Regions from separate parts of the Arthrobacter sp. NPDC093128 genome, predicted to be linked through region 1. Evidence: riboswitches for the same ligand, from Rfam matches in the RefSeq annotation. Region 1 holds a riboswitch; each other region holds the start of a gene.

Region 1 (4,327 bases):
CCCGGGCCTGGGCCAGGACCTGGTCCGGGGACCCGTCCAGGAGCACTGCGGATTCCGTGGCCGATCCCGGCTGCAGCACCACGATCCGGTCCACGAGGTCCTTCCACACGCCCACGCGGTGCTCCACCACCACCAGGGTTGCCCCCGTTTTGTCCAGGCACCGGCCCACGGCGTCGCGGACCTCCAGCACACCGGCGGGGTCGAGGTTGGCTGTGGGTTCGTCCAGGAGCAACAGTCCCGGGCGCATGGCGAGGATGCCGGCGAGCGCCAGGCGCTGCTTCTGGCCACCGGACAGGGCCGACGTCGGGTGGTCCAGCGGCAGGTGGGCCAGCCCGACGTCGGCGAGCGCCTCCCCCACACGCTTCCAGATGTCCCCGCGCGGTACGGACAGGTTTTCGGCGCCGAAGGCGACGTCGTCCCCCAACCGGGAGAGGACCACCTGCGTCTCGGGGTCCTGCTGCATCAGCCCGGCACGTCCGCGCTGGGCGCGCGGCGGGGCGCCGTCGATCAGCAGGGTGCCGGTCTCGTCGGAGTCCTCGGCGTCCGGGGCGCCCCCGTGGTGGGCACCGGCGTCGCTGTCACCGAGCACTCCGGCAAGGGCATGCAGCAGCGTGGACTTGCCCGCGCCGGAGGGGCCGAGGAGGAGTACACGCTCGCCCGGCTGAATTTCCAGGTCGAGGCCATGGACTGCCGGCTGGGACCGGCCGGCGTGCCGCCAGCCCCAGCCCCGTGCCGTGACCGCCGCGGGGCGGACGCTGTCGGAAAACGTCATGAGCAGTGTGCCGTCATCAGGAGAAGACGGGCTCCGTGGCTGCCTTGCGGGAGGCGAAGGAGCTCAGCACGCCGGTCCTGGCCAGACCGCGCGTGGCGATCCAGGACAGCCCCCCAGCGATGATGGCGCCTGAGATGGCGGTGAAGATGATGTAGGCCAGTTTGTCACCGGCAGCGTATGCGATGTTCCAGCCCCACGGCGCGAACGCATCGTTCAGTCCGCAGAAGAAGCCTGCCGCGGCGCCGGCCAGCAGCGAAACGGGCAGGTTGAACTTCTTGTAGACGAACACGGCGAAAATGATTTCCGCGCCGAGGCCCTGCACGAAGCCGGAGAACAGCACGGACGCGCCGTACTGCGAGCCCATGATGAGCTCCCCGGTGGCAGCCACGGTTTCGCAGAAGATGGCAGCGCCCGGCTTGCGGATAATCAGCATGCCCAGGACGGCGGGAATCATCCAGCCGCCGGCGATGAGGCCGGTCAGCGGCGGGTATACGGCGTTCATGGGCGGCGAAACAGCGGCGGCACCCTGGGACCATGCCCAGAAAATAACGCCGCCGGCCACCGCGATCAACGCGGCAACAACAATGTCCACCACGCGCCAGCTCTTCTTGCCGTGGTGCAACGTCTGCTTTGCAGAAATATCAGTCATGTCTTCCTCCTGAGGTACAGGAGGGGAGAGTGTTTCCCGGCCGGACCGCGGCTTCCGCCGCCTGCTGCCGGACACTCTGAGAACTCGACTCCCTTGCGCCGGTACTAACCGGATCAGGTTCGAGGGTCTGCGGCTGTCCGCACTCTCAGCGCCCGCCTCCGGTTCCCCTGGACTGCTCCAGTGATGCCCGACGGCGACGCTCCCCTGTCGTATCAAATCGCCCTTGTGGGCGTTGATCAGTTTACACCCGGGGGCCCGCGAAATCCCGGGGGAAGTTGTCACAATCGGGCGGCCCGCCGCCTTGTTCCGGCGGAAGGCTGACCGTGCTCCGCGCGCTCAGGGGGCTAGGCTAGGGGAAGCCCTGTTTCCGCCGTCTTAGGAGTACCTGGAATGAGTCTTTTCATCAAGCTGCTTGGAACCGGAGTGAGCCTGCTGGCCGGATTCGCCGGCACCAAGGCCGTTGACGTCATCTGGGAAAAGGTCACCGGCAGGAAGCCTCCCAAGGGCGACAAGGATGACGTTCCCACCACCCTGCGCAGCGCCCTGACCTTTGCCCTGATTTCGGCAGCCGTCAGCGCGATCATCCAGGTTTTGGCCAACCGCGGCACCCAGCGTGCCATCACCCGCTTCGCCAAGAGCCAGGACATCGTCTAGCCCACATCCCTATTGGAGTTTTTGTCCAGAAAATGGCCGATGAGCGGGCTCGAAGTCGCGTTATCTGGACAAAAACTCCATGGGAAGTCAGGCCCGGCCGCTTGCTTCGTCGTCGTCCGCGTCACGTTTGTCGGCGGCTTTCTGCACCACGGCTTCCAGCTCGTCCGTGGTGAGGAGTTCCCGGTGCAGGTGCTTGGTACGGTAGCCGGCCCTGCCCACCATGTGCGCGGACACCGGCACGGTGAGCACCTGGAAGATCCACGCCACGAACAACACGGGCCACACCCACCAGGTCCGCAGCTGCAGGCCCACCGCTGCCAGCAGCAGGAAGAGGCCCAGCACCTGGGGCTTGGTGGCGGCGTGCATCCTGCTCATCAGGTCGGGGAAGCGCAGCAGGCCAACGGCCGCGCCGAGGGACATCAGGGCGCCCACCACCATAAAAACGGCAGAGACCGTGTCAATGACTGTGTCCACGCCGGATACCTCAGGATTCATTGGGCTGCTCCCGCCGGTCCGCCACGAAGCGGGCCACGGTCACGGACCCGATGAACCCGATGATGGACAGCGCCACGAGCAGCATCAGGTTGTTCAGATGCCGGTTGACGGCCATGTCTATGCAGAGCGTGGCCCCGATGATGGCCAGCAGCACGTCGGAGGCAAGGACCCGGTCCAGCAGGGACGGGCCGATGGCGATGCGGACAATTGCCCCGGCTGCCGCGAGGGACAGGATCACAGCCGTCACGGTCAGCACGATCTCCATCATGAGTCCACCTCCTGTTTCAGCTCGGCAAGTTCCTCTTTGGTGCCCATGATCCTGATCAGCCCGGCCTCGGTGTCCCGGACTTCCTTACGCAGGCTCATCACGTCCTCCCCGTTGCGGACGTTCAGCCCGTGGATGTAGAGCGTGGACGTGGAGCGGTCCACCTCCACCACCAGCGAGCCCGGAATCAGCGATATGACGTGGCCGGTGGCGGTCACCATCAAGTCCGAATGGCTCCGAAGCTGGACGGCCACGACGGCGTTGGTCACCTTGGGCCCGCGGGCCATGGCCAGGTACAGCACCTGGAAGCTGGCGGCCACGACCTTGCCCAGGAACACGATCGCGAACGCGACGGCACGCACAACGCTGAATCGGCCGCCCAGTTCCACCGGGGGCAGGTAGAACAGCCTGGCCACCACCACGGCGATGAGCGCCCCGAACAGGAGGTTGCCGGGGCTGAAGTCCTGCCAGAGCGCCGCCCAGACAAACACCAGCCAGACCAGGAGCGGCAGCTCCTGCCGGAGGGAGATCCGCCGGCGGCTCATTTCTGCGCCTCCTGCCAGGCAGGTTCAGGCTGGGCAAGTTCAGGCTGGGCAAGTTCAGGCTGGGCAGGTTCAGGCTGGGCAGGTTCAGGCTGGGCAGGTTCAGGCTGGGCAATCGGGTGCACCGGCGCGTTCTCGCCCAGCACCGCCTGGATGTAGGCGGACCGGTCCAGCATCTCGACGGCGGACTGGTCCGCCACCCGGAACAGCGGCCCGGCGAAGACGGTAAGCGCCACGCCGAAGATCACCAACCCCATGGTTGATCCCACCATGGTCCGCGGCAGCAGCGTGACGTTGCGTTTGCCCGCGCGGTCGCCCGAATCGGCGTCCTCAGGGGAGGCCAGCAGCACGGGATCCGGGTTCTCGGCGTCCTCGGGCTTGCGCCAGAACGCACGGTTCCATACCCGGGCAACGGCAAGGAGCGTCAGCAGGCTGGTCAGGACGCCGCCGATCACCAGGGCATAGGCCAGCGGTGTGCCGAGCTCTACGCCGGCCTGCATCAGCCCAAGCTTTCCCAGGAAGCCCGAGAACGGCGGGATCCCGGCCAGGTTCATGGCGGGAACGAAGAACAGCAGGGCAAGCACCGGGGACAGCTTGGCCAGCCCGGCAACGCGGTCGATCGACGAGCTTCCGCCGCGTCGTTCGATCAGGCCCGTAACCAGGAACAGGCTGGTCTGGATGGTGATGTGGTGGGCCACGTAGAACACCGCCGCGCCCAGCCCCGCCACGGAGGACATGGCCAGCCCGAACACCATGTAGCCGATGTGGCTTACCAGGGTGAAGGAGAGCAGACGCTTGATGTCGCTCTGCGCCAACGCACCCAGGATTCCCACCACCATGGTCAGCAGCGCCGCCACCATCAGGGGGGTGTTCAGCGAGTCCCCCGGAAAGAGGAGCGTCTCGGTGCGCACCATCGCGTAGACGCCCACCTTGGTCAGCAGGCCGGCGAA
Region 2 (4,327 bases), on a different contig from region 1:
ATGGCGAAGAAATTCGCCGACCAGGAGGACTTCACGCTCGACGACTTCCTGGCCCAGATGCAGCAGATCCGCAACATGGGCTCCATGAAGAAAATGCTCATGATGATGCCGGGTGCGCAGAACATCCGCCAGCAGCTTGAGCAGTTCGACGAACGCGAAATCGACCGGGTGGAAGCGATTGTCCGTTCGATGACCCCGCACGAACGCGTTGCCCCCAAGATCATCAACGGTTCACGCCGGGCGCGCATCGCCAAGGGCTCGGGCATGCATGTCTCGGACGTCAACGGCCTGCTGGAGCGGTTTGCCCAGGCGCAGAAGATGATGAAGAAGATGGCAGCCGGCGGCGGGATGCCCGGGATGCCCGGAATGCCTGGCATGGGCGGCGGCGGAGGTGCCCGCAAGGGTGTCAAGAGCGCGCCCAAGAAGAAGGCCAAGTCCGGGAACCCGGCCAAGGCGGCCCAGGAACTCCGCGACGCCGAGGCCCGGCGCGCGAATGCCGGGAAGGCACTTCCCAGCGGCGCCGCGTTCGGCCAGCAGGGAGCGGACTTTGATCCGTCACAGCTCAACCTGCCCAAGGGCTTCGACAAGTTCCTCGGCGGGAGCAAGTAGTTCCTGGCGGCGAAGTCACCCGCACGGGCAACTCCGGTGTCTGCTGGCCGGAATGTCCGGCGATTGCCATAGGGTTGGTCCATGTTTAAGCAGCGCGTAGTGTTCGTCCACGGTTCGGGGGCCTTCGGGTCCGCCGCGTGGCCCAAGCAGCACGGCATGGCCTTGGCCTACGACGCTCTGTTCCTTCGCCGCCATGGCTTTGACGCTGCCGCGGAACCCCTCGAATCGGACTTCCAGGCCGACGCCGACATTGTTCTGGGTGCTTTGGCGGACGAGGGCCGGGGCGCTGCCGGCGGGCATGTTGTGGCGCATTCCCAGGGTGCCATTGCGGCCATGATGGCGGCCGTTGAACAACCGGCCCTGGTGCATTCACTCACCCTCGTGGAGCCCGCCTGCCTGTCCCTGACCGCCGAACTGCCGGCGACCTCCGCACACCGCGCCCTGATGCAGCCGCTGTTTGATGTGCGGCACCAGCTTGGAGACGATGACTTCCAGCGGGAGTTCGTCCGGCGGGCGTTTTCCGTGCACAGCGACAACCCGGCGACGCCGGAGGCGCGGAGTGCCGCCCGCCGGCTCCGGCTGCAGGCACCTCCGTGGGAGGCTCCGCTTCAGATCGTGCCGGGAGTTCCCACCCTGGTCCTCACCGGAGGCTGGGAACCGCTTTATGAGGAAATCGCCGGCTACCTGCGCGAAACCGGTGCCCTGCACCGCGTTGCCGCGGGCGGACACCGGCCCCAGGATTCGGTGGAGGGCGACCGGTTCATCCGGTCGTTCATCGCAGAGGTCAGCCGGCGTCAGCACTCACAGGCGTCTTAGCGGATCCCTCACCTGCGGCCCCGGGCGGGCCCGGCCGGCCGGCCCCCAATGGCCGGCCGGACGGGGATTTTGGACGTTAGCGGCCCGGAACCGGAACGCTCAGCTCCGGCAGGTAGACCTTGCCGCCCGCGGCCAGGAATTCGTTGCTCTTCTCCCGCATGCCGGCAGCCATCTCGGCGAGGGCCGTCTGGGCCTCGGCCGAACCGTATTCGTCCCTGATGTCCTGGCTGATGCGCATCGAGCAGAACTTGGGGCCGCACATCGAACAGAAATGGGCAGTCTTCGCCGGTTCGGCAGGCAGCGTCTCGTCATGGAACGCTTCCGCGGTGACCGGGTCCAGCGACAGGGCAAACTGGTCCCGCCAGCGGAATTCGAACCGGGCCTTGGACAGCGCGTCGTCACGTTCATGCGCGCCGGGGTGGCCCTTGGCGAGGTCGGCGGCATGGGCGGCGATCTTGTAGGTGATCACACCGGTTTTGACATCGTCCTTGTTCGGCAGGCCGAGGTGCTCCTTGGGCGTTACATAGCAGAGCATGGCCGTGCCGTAGCGGGCGATTTCCGTGGCGCCGATGGCCGAGGTGATGTGGTCGTAGCCCGGGGCTATGTCCGTAACCAGGGGCCCGAGGGTATAGAACGGGGCGCCCTTGCACAGTTCCTGCTGGCGCTCCACGTTCTCGCGGACCAGGTGGAACGGCACGTGGCCGGGGCCCTCCACCATCACCTGCACGTCGAACTCCCAGGCGCGCTGCGTCAGCTCGGCCAGGGTGTCCAGCTCGGCGAACTGGGCGGCGTCGTTCGCGTCCGCCGTCGCACCCGGCCGCAGTCCGTCGCCCAGCGAGAACGCGACGTCGTACTTGGCGAAAATTTCGCACAGCTCGTCGAAGTGGGTGTACAGGAAGTTTTCCTGGTGATGCGCCAGGCACCACCCGGCCATGATGGCGCCGCCCCGGGACACGATTCCGGTGACCCGCTTGACCGTGAGCGGAACATAGCGGAGCAGCACCCCGGCGTGGATGGTCATGTAGTCCACGCCCTGTTCGCACTGCTCGATCACGGTGTCCCGGAAGATCTCCCAGGTGAGGGCGTTGGCCTCGCCGTTGACCTTCTCCAGGGCCTGGTAGATCGGTACCGTGCCGATCGGGACCGGGGAGTTGCGGATGAGCCATTCCCGGGTGGTGTGGATGTCGTCGCCGGTGGACAGGTCCATCACCGTGTCGGCGCCCCACTGGGTGGCCCACTGCAGTTTGTCCACTTCCTCGGCAATGGAGCTGGTAACCGCCGAGTTGCCGATGTTGGCATTGATCTTGACAAGGAAGGCCTTGCCGATGATCATCGGTTCGGATTCCGGGTGGTTGATGTTGTTGGGGATGATGGCGCGTCCGGCAGCCACTTCGCTGCGGACCAGCTCCACGTCGCAGTTCTCGCGGAGGGCAACGAACTGCATCTCGGGCGTCACTACACCCTGCCGTGCGTAATGCATCTGTGTGACAGTCTTGCCCTCGACGGCGCGGCGGGGCACGGGCTGCGCGCCCTTCCACTCCGCGGAGGCGGCGCCGCGGCGCACTGCCGACTTGCCGTCGTCGAGCAGGTTCCGTTCCCGGCCGCTGTAGGGCTCGGTGTCGGCCCGCGATTCGATCCACCGGGTCCTGAACGGTTCCAGGCCCACCACGGGATCGCTTCCGGGTCCCGCTGTCCGGTACACCAGGAACGGGGGGTTGGCAGCGCCGCCCGGAGAGTCCTCCAGGGCAATTTCGGTCACCGGCACCTTGATCCCGGTGGCCTCGTCGGCGATGAACGCCAACGAATGGGACTTCAGCGACTGCGTTTCAATCGTGCCCGGCTTGTCGGAGTCGGTGTTGTTTTGGGCAGGGATCAGCTGTGTTTCTTGTGTATTCACGGAATACTCACTTCCTTCGCCGGCATTACCCGGACAGGTTCAACGGTCGCAGGCCGCGTCAGCCCGATCTCAGCCCCTGCAAGGGCACCCGTGTGGTCGTAAACGAAGTTACCACAGGGCAGGGGCCGTGCCCTTGTCACATGGCGTTCAAGTCCGGCGGCGGCAGCCCGCCGGACTAGGCTTGAACCATGGCTGGCATCATCGAATTCAGCGGGACCGTGCTCACCGCCCCGAACCAGGAACAGCACGGCCTTTGGGCTGTCGACGGCAGGCTGACGTTCAAGCAGCCGGCCGTTCCCGCCGATGTTGTGCTGGACGGCTGGGTCCTGCCGGGCCTGGTGGATGCGCACTGCCACATCGGACTCGGACCCGCCGGGGACGTTACCGAGTCCCTGGCCGAAGAGCAGGCCATGACGGACCGGAACGCCGGTACCCTGCTGGTCCGCGACGCCGGCGCCGTGCACGACACGCGCTGGCTCCAGCACCGCCGCGAGCTGCCCAGGATCATCCGGGCCGGCCGGCATGTTGCCAGGACGAGCCGCTACCTGCGGGGATTCGCCGTCGAGGTTGAGCCGGACGGCCTGGTCGAGGCAGTGCGGAAGCAGGCACTCGCGGGCGACGGCTGGGTCAAGCTGGTGGGGGACTGGATCGACCGGGGCGCCGGCGACCTCGCGCCGTCGTTTCCCGCCGCCGTGGTGCGGGACGCTGTCCGCGCCGCCCACGATGAAGGGGCCAGGGTGACCGCGCACTGTTTCGCCGAGGACACGCTGGATGACATGCTCGACGCCGGCATCGACTGCATCGAACACGGAACCGGCCTTCTCCCGCGGCACCTGCCCCGGTTCGTGGAACAGCGCGTCCCGATTGTTCCCACGCTCATCAATATTGCGACCTTTCCGGAGATCGCTGACCGGGCCGAAGCGAAGTTTCCGCGCTACGCGGCGCACATGCGGTCGCTGTGGCAGCGGCGGAACGAGCGGATCCTGGAAGCCTACGAAGCGGGCG
Region 3 (4,327 bases), on a different contig from region 1:
ACTCCTGCCCGACGTGGTTGATGAGCAGGGCCGCCTCCACCGTGTCGAGGGCCAGGCGTTCCATCCGCGCTGCCATCTGATCCGAGGCGGCCATGATCTCCGGCAGGGAGGGGAGTGCCTCCCGGGCCCAGCCGGGAACAGCCGTGCGGTTGCTCAGCGCTTCACAGATCACCAGGACAAAACGGTCGATCAGCCGGCGCAGCGGGGCCGTGGTGTGCGCGTACGCCGCCCCGATGGCCGACTGGATGGCATCCTCCGGAACCGTGCCGTCAAAGGGTGTGTAGCCTGCGCCCCGGAACAGCATGCCGGCAGAGTGCATGATGGCCAGTTGCCGCGGGTCGGTGGGATCCAGGGACCGGAGGTACTCGCCGTAGCTGGCCTGGCCGTCCCAGGGCTTCCCCAGTGCGTGCGTTTGCCGCTTGAAATGCAGGAGGGAACGCTCGTCCGGCGCCGGCATGGTACGCAGGATGCCCACCTTGCCTTCGAGCATCAGGTCCGCGGCGGCCACGCCGGTCATCAGGGAAATCTGGGCGTTCCAGTCCTCCACGGGGAGGGACGGCGCCGCGACGATGCGGTAGCCGCCGTCGGGCAGTTGCTGGATTTCCTGGTCCGGCATGTTCAGGCTGGCGCCGCCGCGCAGCCTCTCCAGTTCCACGCGTTTGAGCCCCACCTCCTTGAGGAGCTGCAGGACCGGGCCGGCCCCGCCCGAATCGAGGTCCTCCTGGACGTCCCTATAACTGAGTTTGGCCCGGCTCCGGATCCTGGCCCGGCGCACCAGCACGGACTGCACATGCGCCGCCTGATCCAGCTCGAACTCCCAGACGAACGCGGAGCACAATTGGCCGGCCAGCAGGCTGCCGGCACTCTCGCTGATGATTTCCGGATGGAGCGGGATCCGCCCGTCGGGGGCGTAGAAGGTCTGCCCGCGGCGGCGGGTTTCTGCGTCGAGTGCCCCGCCTGGCTGCACGAAGGATGGCACATCGGCGATGGCATAGAGGACCTTGTAGCCACCGCCGGACCGTTCAATGAACAGGGCCTGGTCCAGGTCCGTCGAGGAAGGGGGATCGATGGTCACGAATTCCACGTCCGTGAGGTCGAAGTCAGGCATCTTGTGCTCTGCAATGGCCGCAAGCGCATCCTGAAGGGCATCATCAGGGAAGGGGCCGGGAAGCTCCAACTCCGTCCGGAGCGCGTGCAGCGCCTCGGCCAGACGGTTGGTCTGCTCGTGGACACTTGGAGACAGGCGATGATGTGACACGAAAATCAGGTTAGCTCGATTTGCGCCATTAGTCTTGACTGATGAGCTCATCCCCGGCTGACACCGCTCGTTACAACCGCTTCGTCGCGGACCTGTTCGGAATGATGGCCTACGGGGAGCTGTCTGCCTTCGAGAGATTCTCTGCGGACGCGCGGTATTCGCCCACCCTCCACGACCGTGCCGTGCTTGGCAGGATTGCCGTGGTGGAGTTCCGGCACTACGAGCTGGTGAGCTCCCGGCTGGCCAGTATGAACATCGACGCCGAGGACGCCATGCTGCCGTTCCAGGCTGCCGTGGACTACTTCCACTCGCGGACACGACCGGCGGACTGGTTCGAATCTCTGATGAAGGCGTACGTCATCGACACGGTCTCAGCCGACTTTTACCGGGCCATCTCGCAGTATGTGGATGCCGCCACGCGCGAACTCATCGAACAGATCCAGGACTCCGAAGAGACGACCGAGGTCCTCCGCGAACGGCTCAAAAGCGCCCTGGCCGATGACCCCAGGCTCGCGTCGAGACTTGCGCTCTGGGGCAGGCGGCTGCTGGGCGAAGCATTGACCCAGGCACAGCGCGTCAGTTACGAGCACGCCTTCCTGGCAAGCCTGATCGGCGGCGAGGACAACGCCGCGGCGAAAGAGCTGGTCAGCGGGCTGATCTCCGGCCTGGCGCGGAACCATTCACGGCGTATGACGCAACTCGGCCTGACCGGCTAGCTGTACTGCTGGCCGGCGTCGAGTGCCGCCAACAGCGACTTGGCCGCTGCGGCCGGGTCGTCGGCCTCGGTAATGGCGCGGACCACTACGATGCGCTGCGCTCCGGCAGCCACCACTTGTTCAACGTTGCCCAGGTCAATGCCGCCGATGGCGAACCACGGCTGCGGGGAACCGCCAGCGGTCCCTTCAACCGCGCTGTCAGCTGTTTTGCCTGATGTTTTGCCGCTGGCGCCGGCCGCGTAGCGGACCAGGTCGAGGCCGACGGCGGCCCGGCCCGGCTTGGTGGGAGTGGCCCACACCGGCCCCACGCAGAAGTAGTCCAGTCCGCCGGGACCGGCAGACGCGGCGATGGCGGCGTCGATCTGTTCCGGGCTGTGGGTTGACAGGCCGATCACGGCGTCATCGCCGAGGAATTTCCGGGCCGAAGCCAGGGGAAGGTCCTTCTGCCCGATGTGGAGAACCGGGGCAGCGGCGAGCGAAGCGATGTCGGCGCGGTCGTTGACCGACCAGAGCCGGCCGTGGCGGCGGGCCGCAGCCTCCAGCACTTCAAGCAGCTCGAGCTCTTCGGCGGCCTCCAGGTTCTTGTCCCGGAGCTGGATGATGTCAACGCCGCCGGCATAGGCGGCATCGACGAAGTCTTCGAAATCGCCCCGCTCGGTGCGGGCATCGGTGCAGAGGTACAGGCGGGCGCTGGTGAGGACGGCGTGCTCGGTCATGGCACCAGCCTAGTTCCTCTAAACTGGGGTGGTACCGCGGGAGCCCGCTGCAGCTGTCACAAAGCTGCAGGGCTGAGAGGGCGTCAGAGCCGACCGCTTGACCTGATCCGGTTAGTACCGGCGTAGGGAAGGATGACAATGAACCCGCAACCCGCAGCAGGCCGCCCCGCCGCGCGCGCCCGGGAAATCAGCGCCGACGTCGCCGTCATAGGCGGAGGGGTCATCGGCCACGGCATCGCGTGGGAAGCCCGGCAGTCCGGCAGGTCCGTGGTGCTCATCGACGACGCACCGGGGACTGGCGCCAGTTGGGCCGCCGCCGGCATGCTGGCGCCAGTGAGCGAACTCCACTACCAGGAGGAACAGCTCCTGGAACTCATGCTCCACTCCTCGGGGCTGTGGCCCGCCTTCGCCGCAGGCCTCGAGGCGGAGGATACCGGCGCCGGAGCCCCCGGCACCGGCTACCTCACGACGTCGACCCTCGCCGTAGGGGCCGACGCCGCCGACCGCAGGGCGCTCGCCGACCTGCGGGGAGTCCAGCAGGCAAGCGGCCTCACAGTGGAACCTCTTACAGTCAGGGAAGCACGGGCCCGCGAACCGCTGCTGAGCCCCGGGATCTCCTGCGCCTTCGACATTCCGGCCGACCACCAGGTGGACCCCCGCCGGCTCCTCGCCCTGATTGCGGAGTCCCTGGCAGGTTCCGCCGTGCATGAGCGGGCCGCCGGCCTGCTCCGGGAGGACGGGCAGGTCAGCGGGGTCAGCCTGGCCGGGGGAGGCACCGTGCACGCCGGGGAGACCATCGTTGCCAACGGGCTGGGGTCTGCGGCCCTCGGCGGGCTGCCCCCAGGCCTGAGGCTGCCGCTCCGCCCGGTGTACGGCGACATCCTGCGCCTGCGTGTGCCCGCATACCTGCAGCCGCTGGTGACATCAACGGTCCGCGGCATGGTCCACGGAATCCCCGTCTATATCGTTCCCCGGCAGGACGGAACGGTGGTGATCGGGGCGACTCAGCGTGAAGACGCCCTCGCCGCTGCTGACGTTGAAGGCACCGGCACTGAACCGGCGGCACCTGCCGAGGCCGCCGTTTCCGCCGGCGGCGTCTACCAGCTGCTGCGCGACGCGCAGGTGCTGGTGCCGGCCGTCGCTGAACTGGAGCTCCTGGAAGCCACCGCGAGGGCCCGTCCGGGAACGCCGGACAACGCGCCGCTGCTGGGGCGGGTCGCGGACGCCCGCACCGGCCGGGACATTGAGGGGCTGATCATTGCCACCGGATTCTTCCGTCACGGCGTCCTGCTGACGCCCGCGGCGGCTGCCATCTGCAGGCAGCTGATGGACGGCAACGCCGACCCGCGCTGGACGCCGTTCCGGCCCGACCGGTTCTCCCGGTTTCCGGCACCGTCCGCAACCACAGTCACAATTGACCCGAACAAGGAAACAGCATGAACATCAAACTGAACGGCACGGTCCACGCGGTCGACGACGGCGCGTCCGTCACCACCCTCATCAGCCAGGTCACCGGCAGGAACCTCGCCCCCAACGGGCAGGCTGCCGACGGCCAGAAACTGGGAGTGGCGGTTGCGAGGAACTCCGAGGTAGTGCCGCGCAGCCAGTGGTACGTCACGGCGCTCGCCGAGGGCGAC

The links. A riboswitch is a leader RNA that binds a small molecule or an ion and turns the genes downstream of it on or off. The one in region 1 is predicted to bind thiamine pyrophosphate.
Region 2: another riboswitch for thiamine pyrophosphate. It lies ahead of thiC (phosphomethylpyrimidine synthase ThiC); the one in region 1 lies ahead of AB0N24_RS11115 (ECF transporter S component).
Region 3: another riboswitch for thiamine pyrophosphate. It lies ahead of thiO (glycine oxidase ThiO); the one in region 1 lies ahead of AB0N24_RS11115 (ECF transporter S component).

Annotation. Positions count from the first base shown of each region.
Region 1 covers NZ_JBFBEY010000008.1:52,065-56,391, reverse strand. The annotation lists gene AB0N24_RS11120 (ATP-binding cassette domain-containing protein) at 1-772, opposite strand, end outside; gene AB0N24_RS11115 (ECF transporter S component) at 789-1,421, opposite strand; TPP riboswitch at 1,494-1,637, opposite strand; gene AB0N24_RS11110 (DUF4235 domain-containing protein) at 1,812-2,075, shown strand; gene mnhG (monovalent cation/H(+) antiporter subunit G) at 2,163-2,570, opposite strand; gene AB0N24_RS11100 (monovalent cation/H+ antiporter complex subunit F) at 2,560-2,838, opposite strand; gene AB0N24_RS11095 (Na+/H+ antiporter subunit E) at 2,835-3,380, opposite strand; gene AB0N24_RS11090 (Na+/H+ antiporter subunit D) at 3,377-4,327, opposite strand, start outside.
Region 2 covers NZ_JBFBEY010000006.1:19,129-23,455, reverse strand. The annotation lists gene ffh (signal recognition particle protein) at 1-609, shown strand, start outside; gene AB0N24_RS08685 (alpha/beta fold hydrolase) at 691-1,425, shown strand; gene thiC (phosphomethylpyrimidine synthase ThiC) at 1,502-3,322, opposite strand; TPP riboswitch at 3,317-3,424, opposite strand; gene AB0N24_RS08675 (amidohydrolase family protein) at 3,511-4,327, shown strand, end outside.
Region 3 covers NZ_JBFBEY010000001.1:331,969-336,295, forward strand. The annotation lists gene AB0N24_RS01615 (RNB domain-containing ribonuclease) at 1-1,258, opposite strand, end outside; gene AB0N24_RS01620 (ferritin-like domain-containing protein) at 1,300-1,974, shown strand; gene thiE (thiamine phosphate synthase) at 1,971-2,690, opposite strand; TPP riboswitch at 2,717-2,836, shown strand; gene thiO (glycine oxidase ThiO) at 2,823-4,130, shown strand; gene thiS (sulfur carrier protein ThiS) at 4,127-4,327, shown strand, end outside.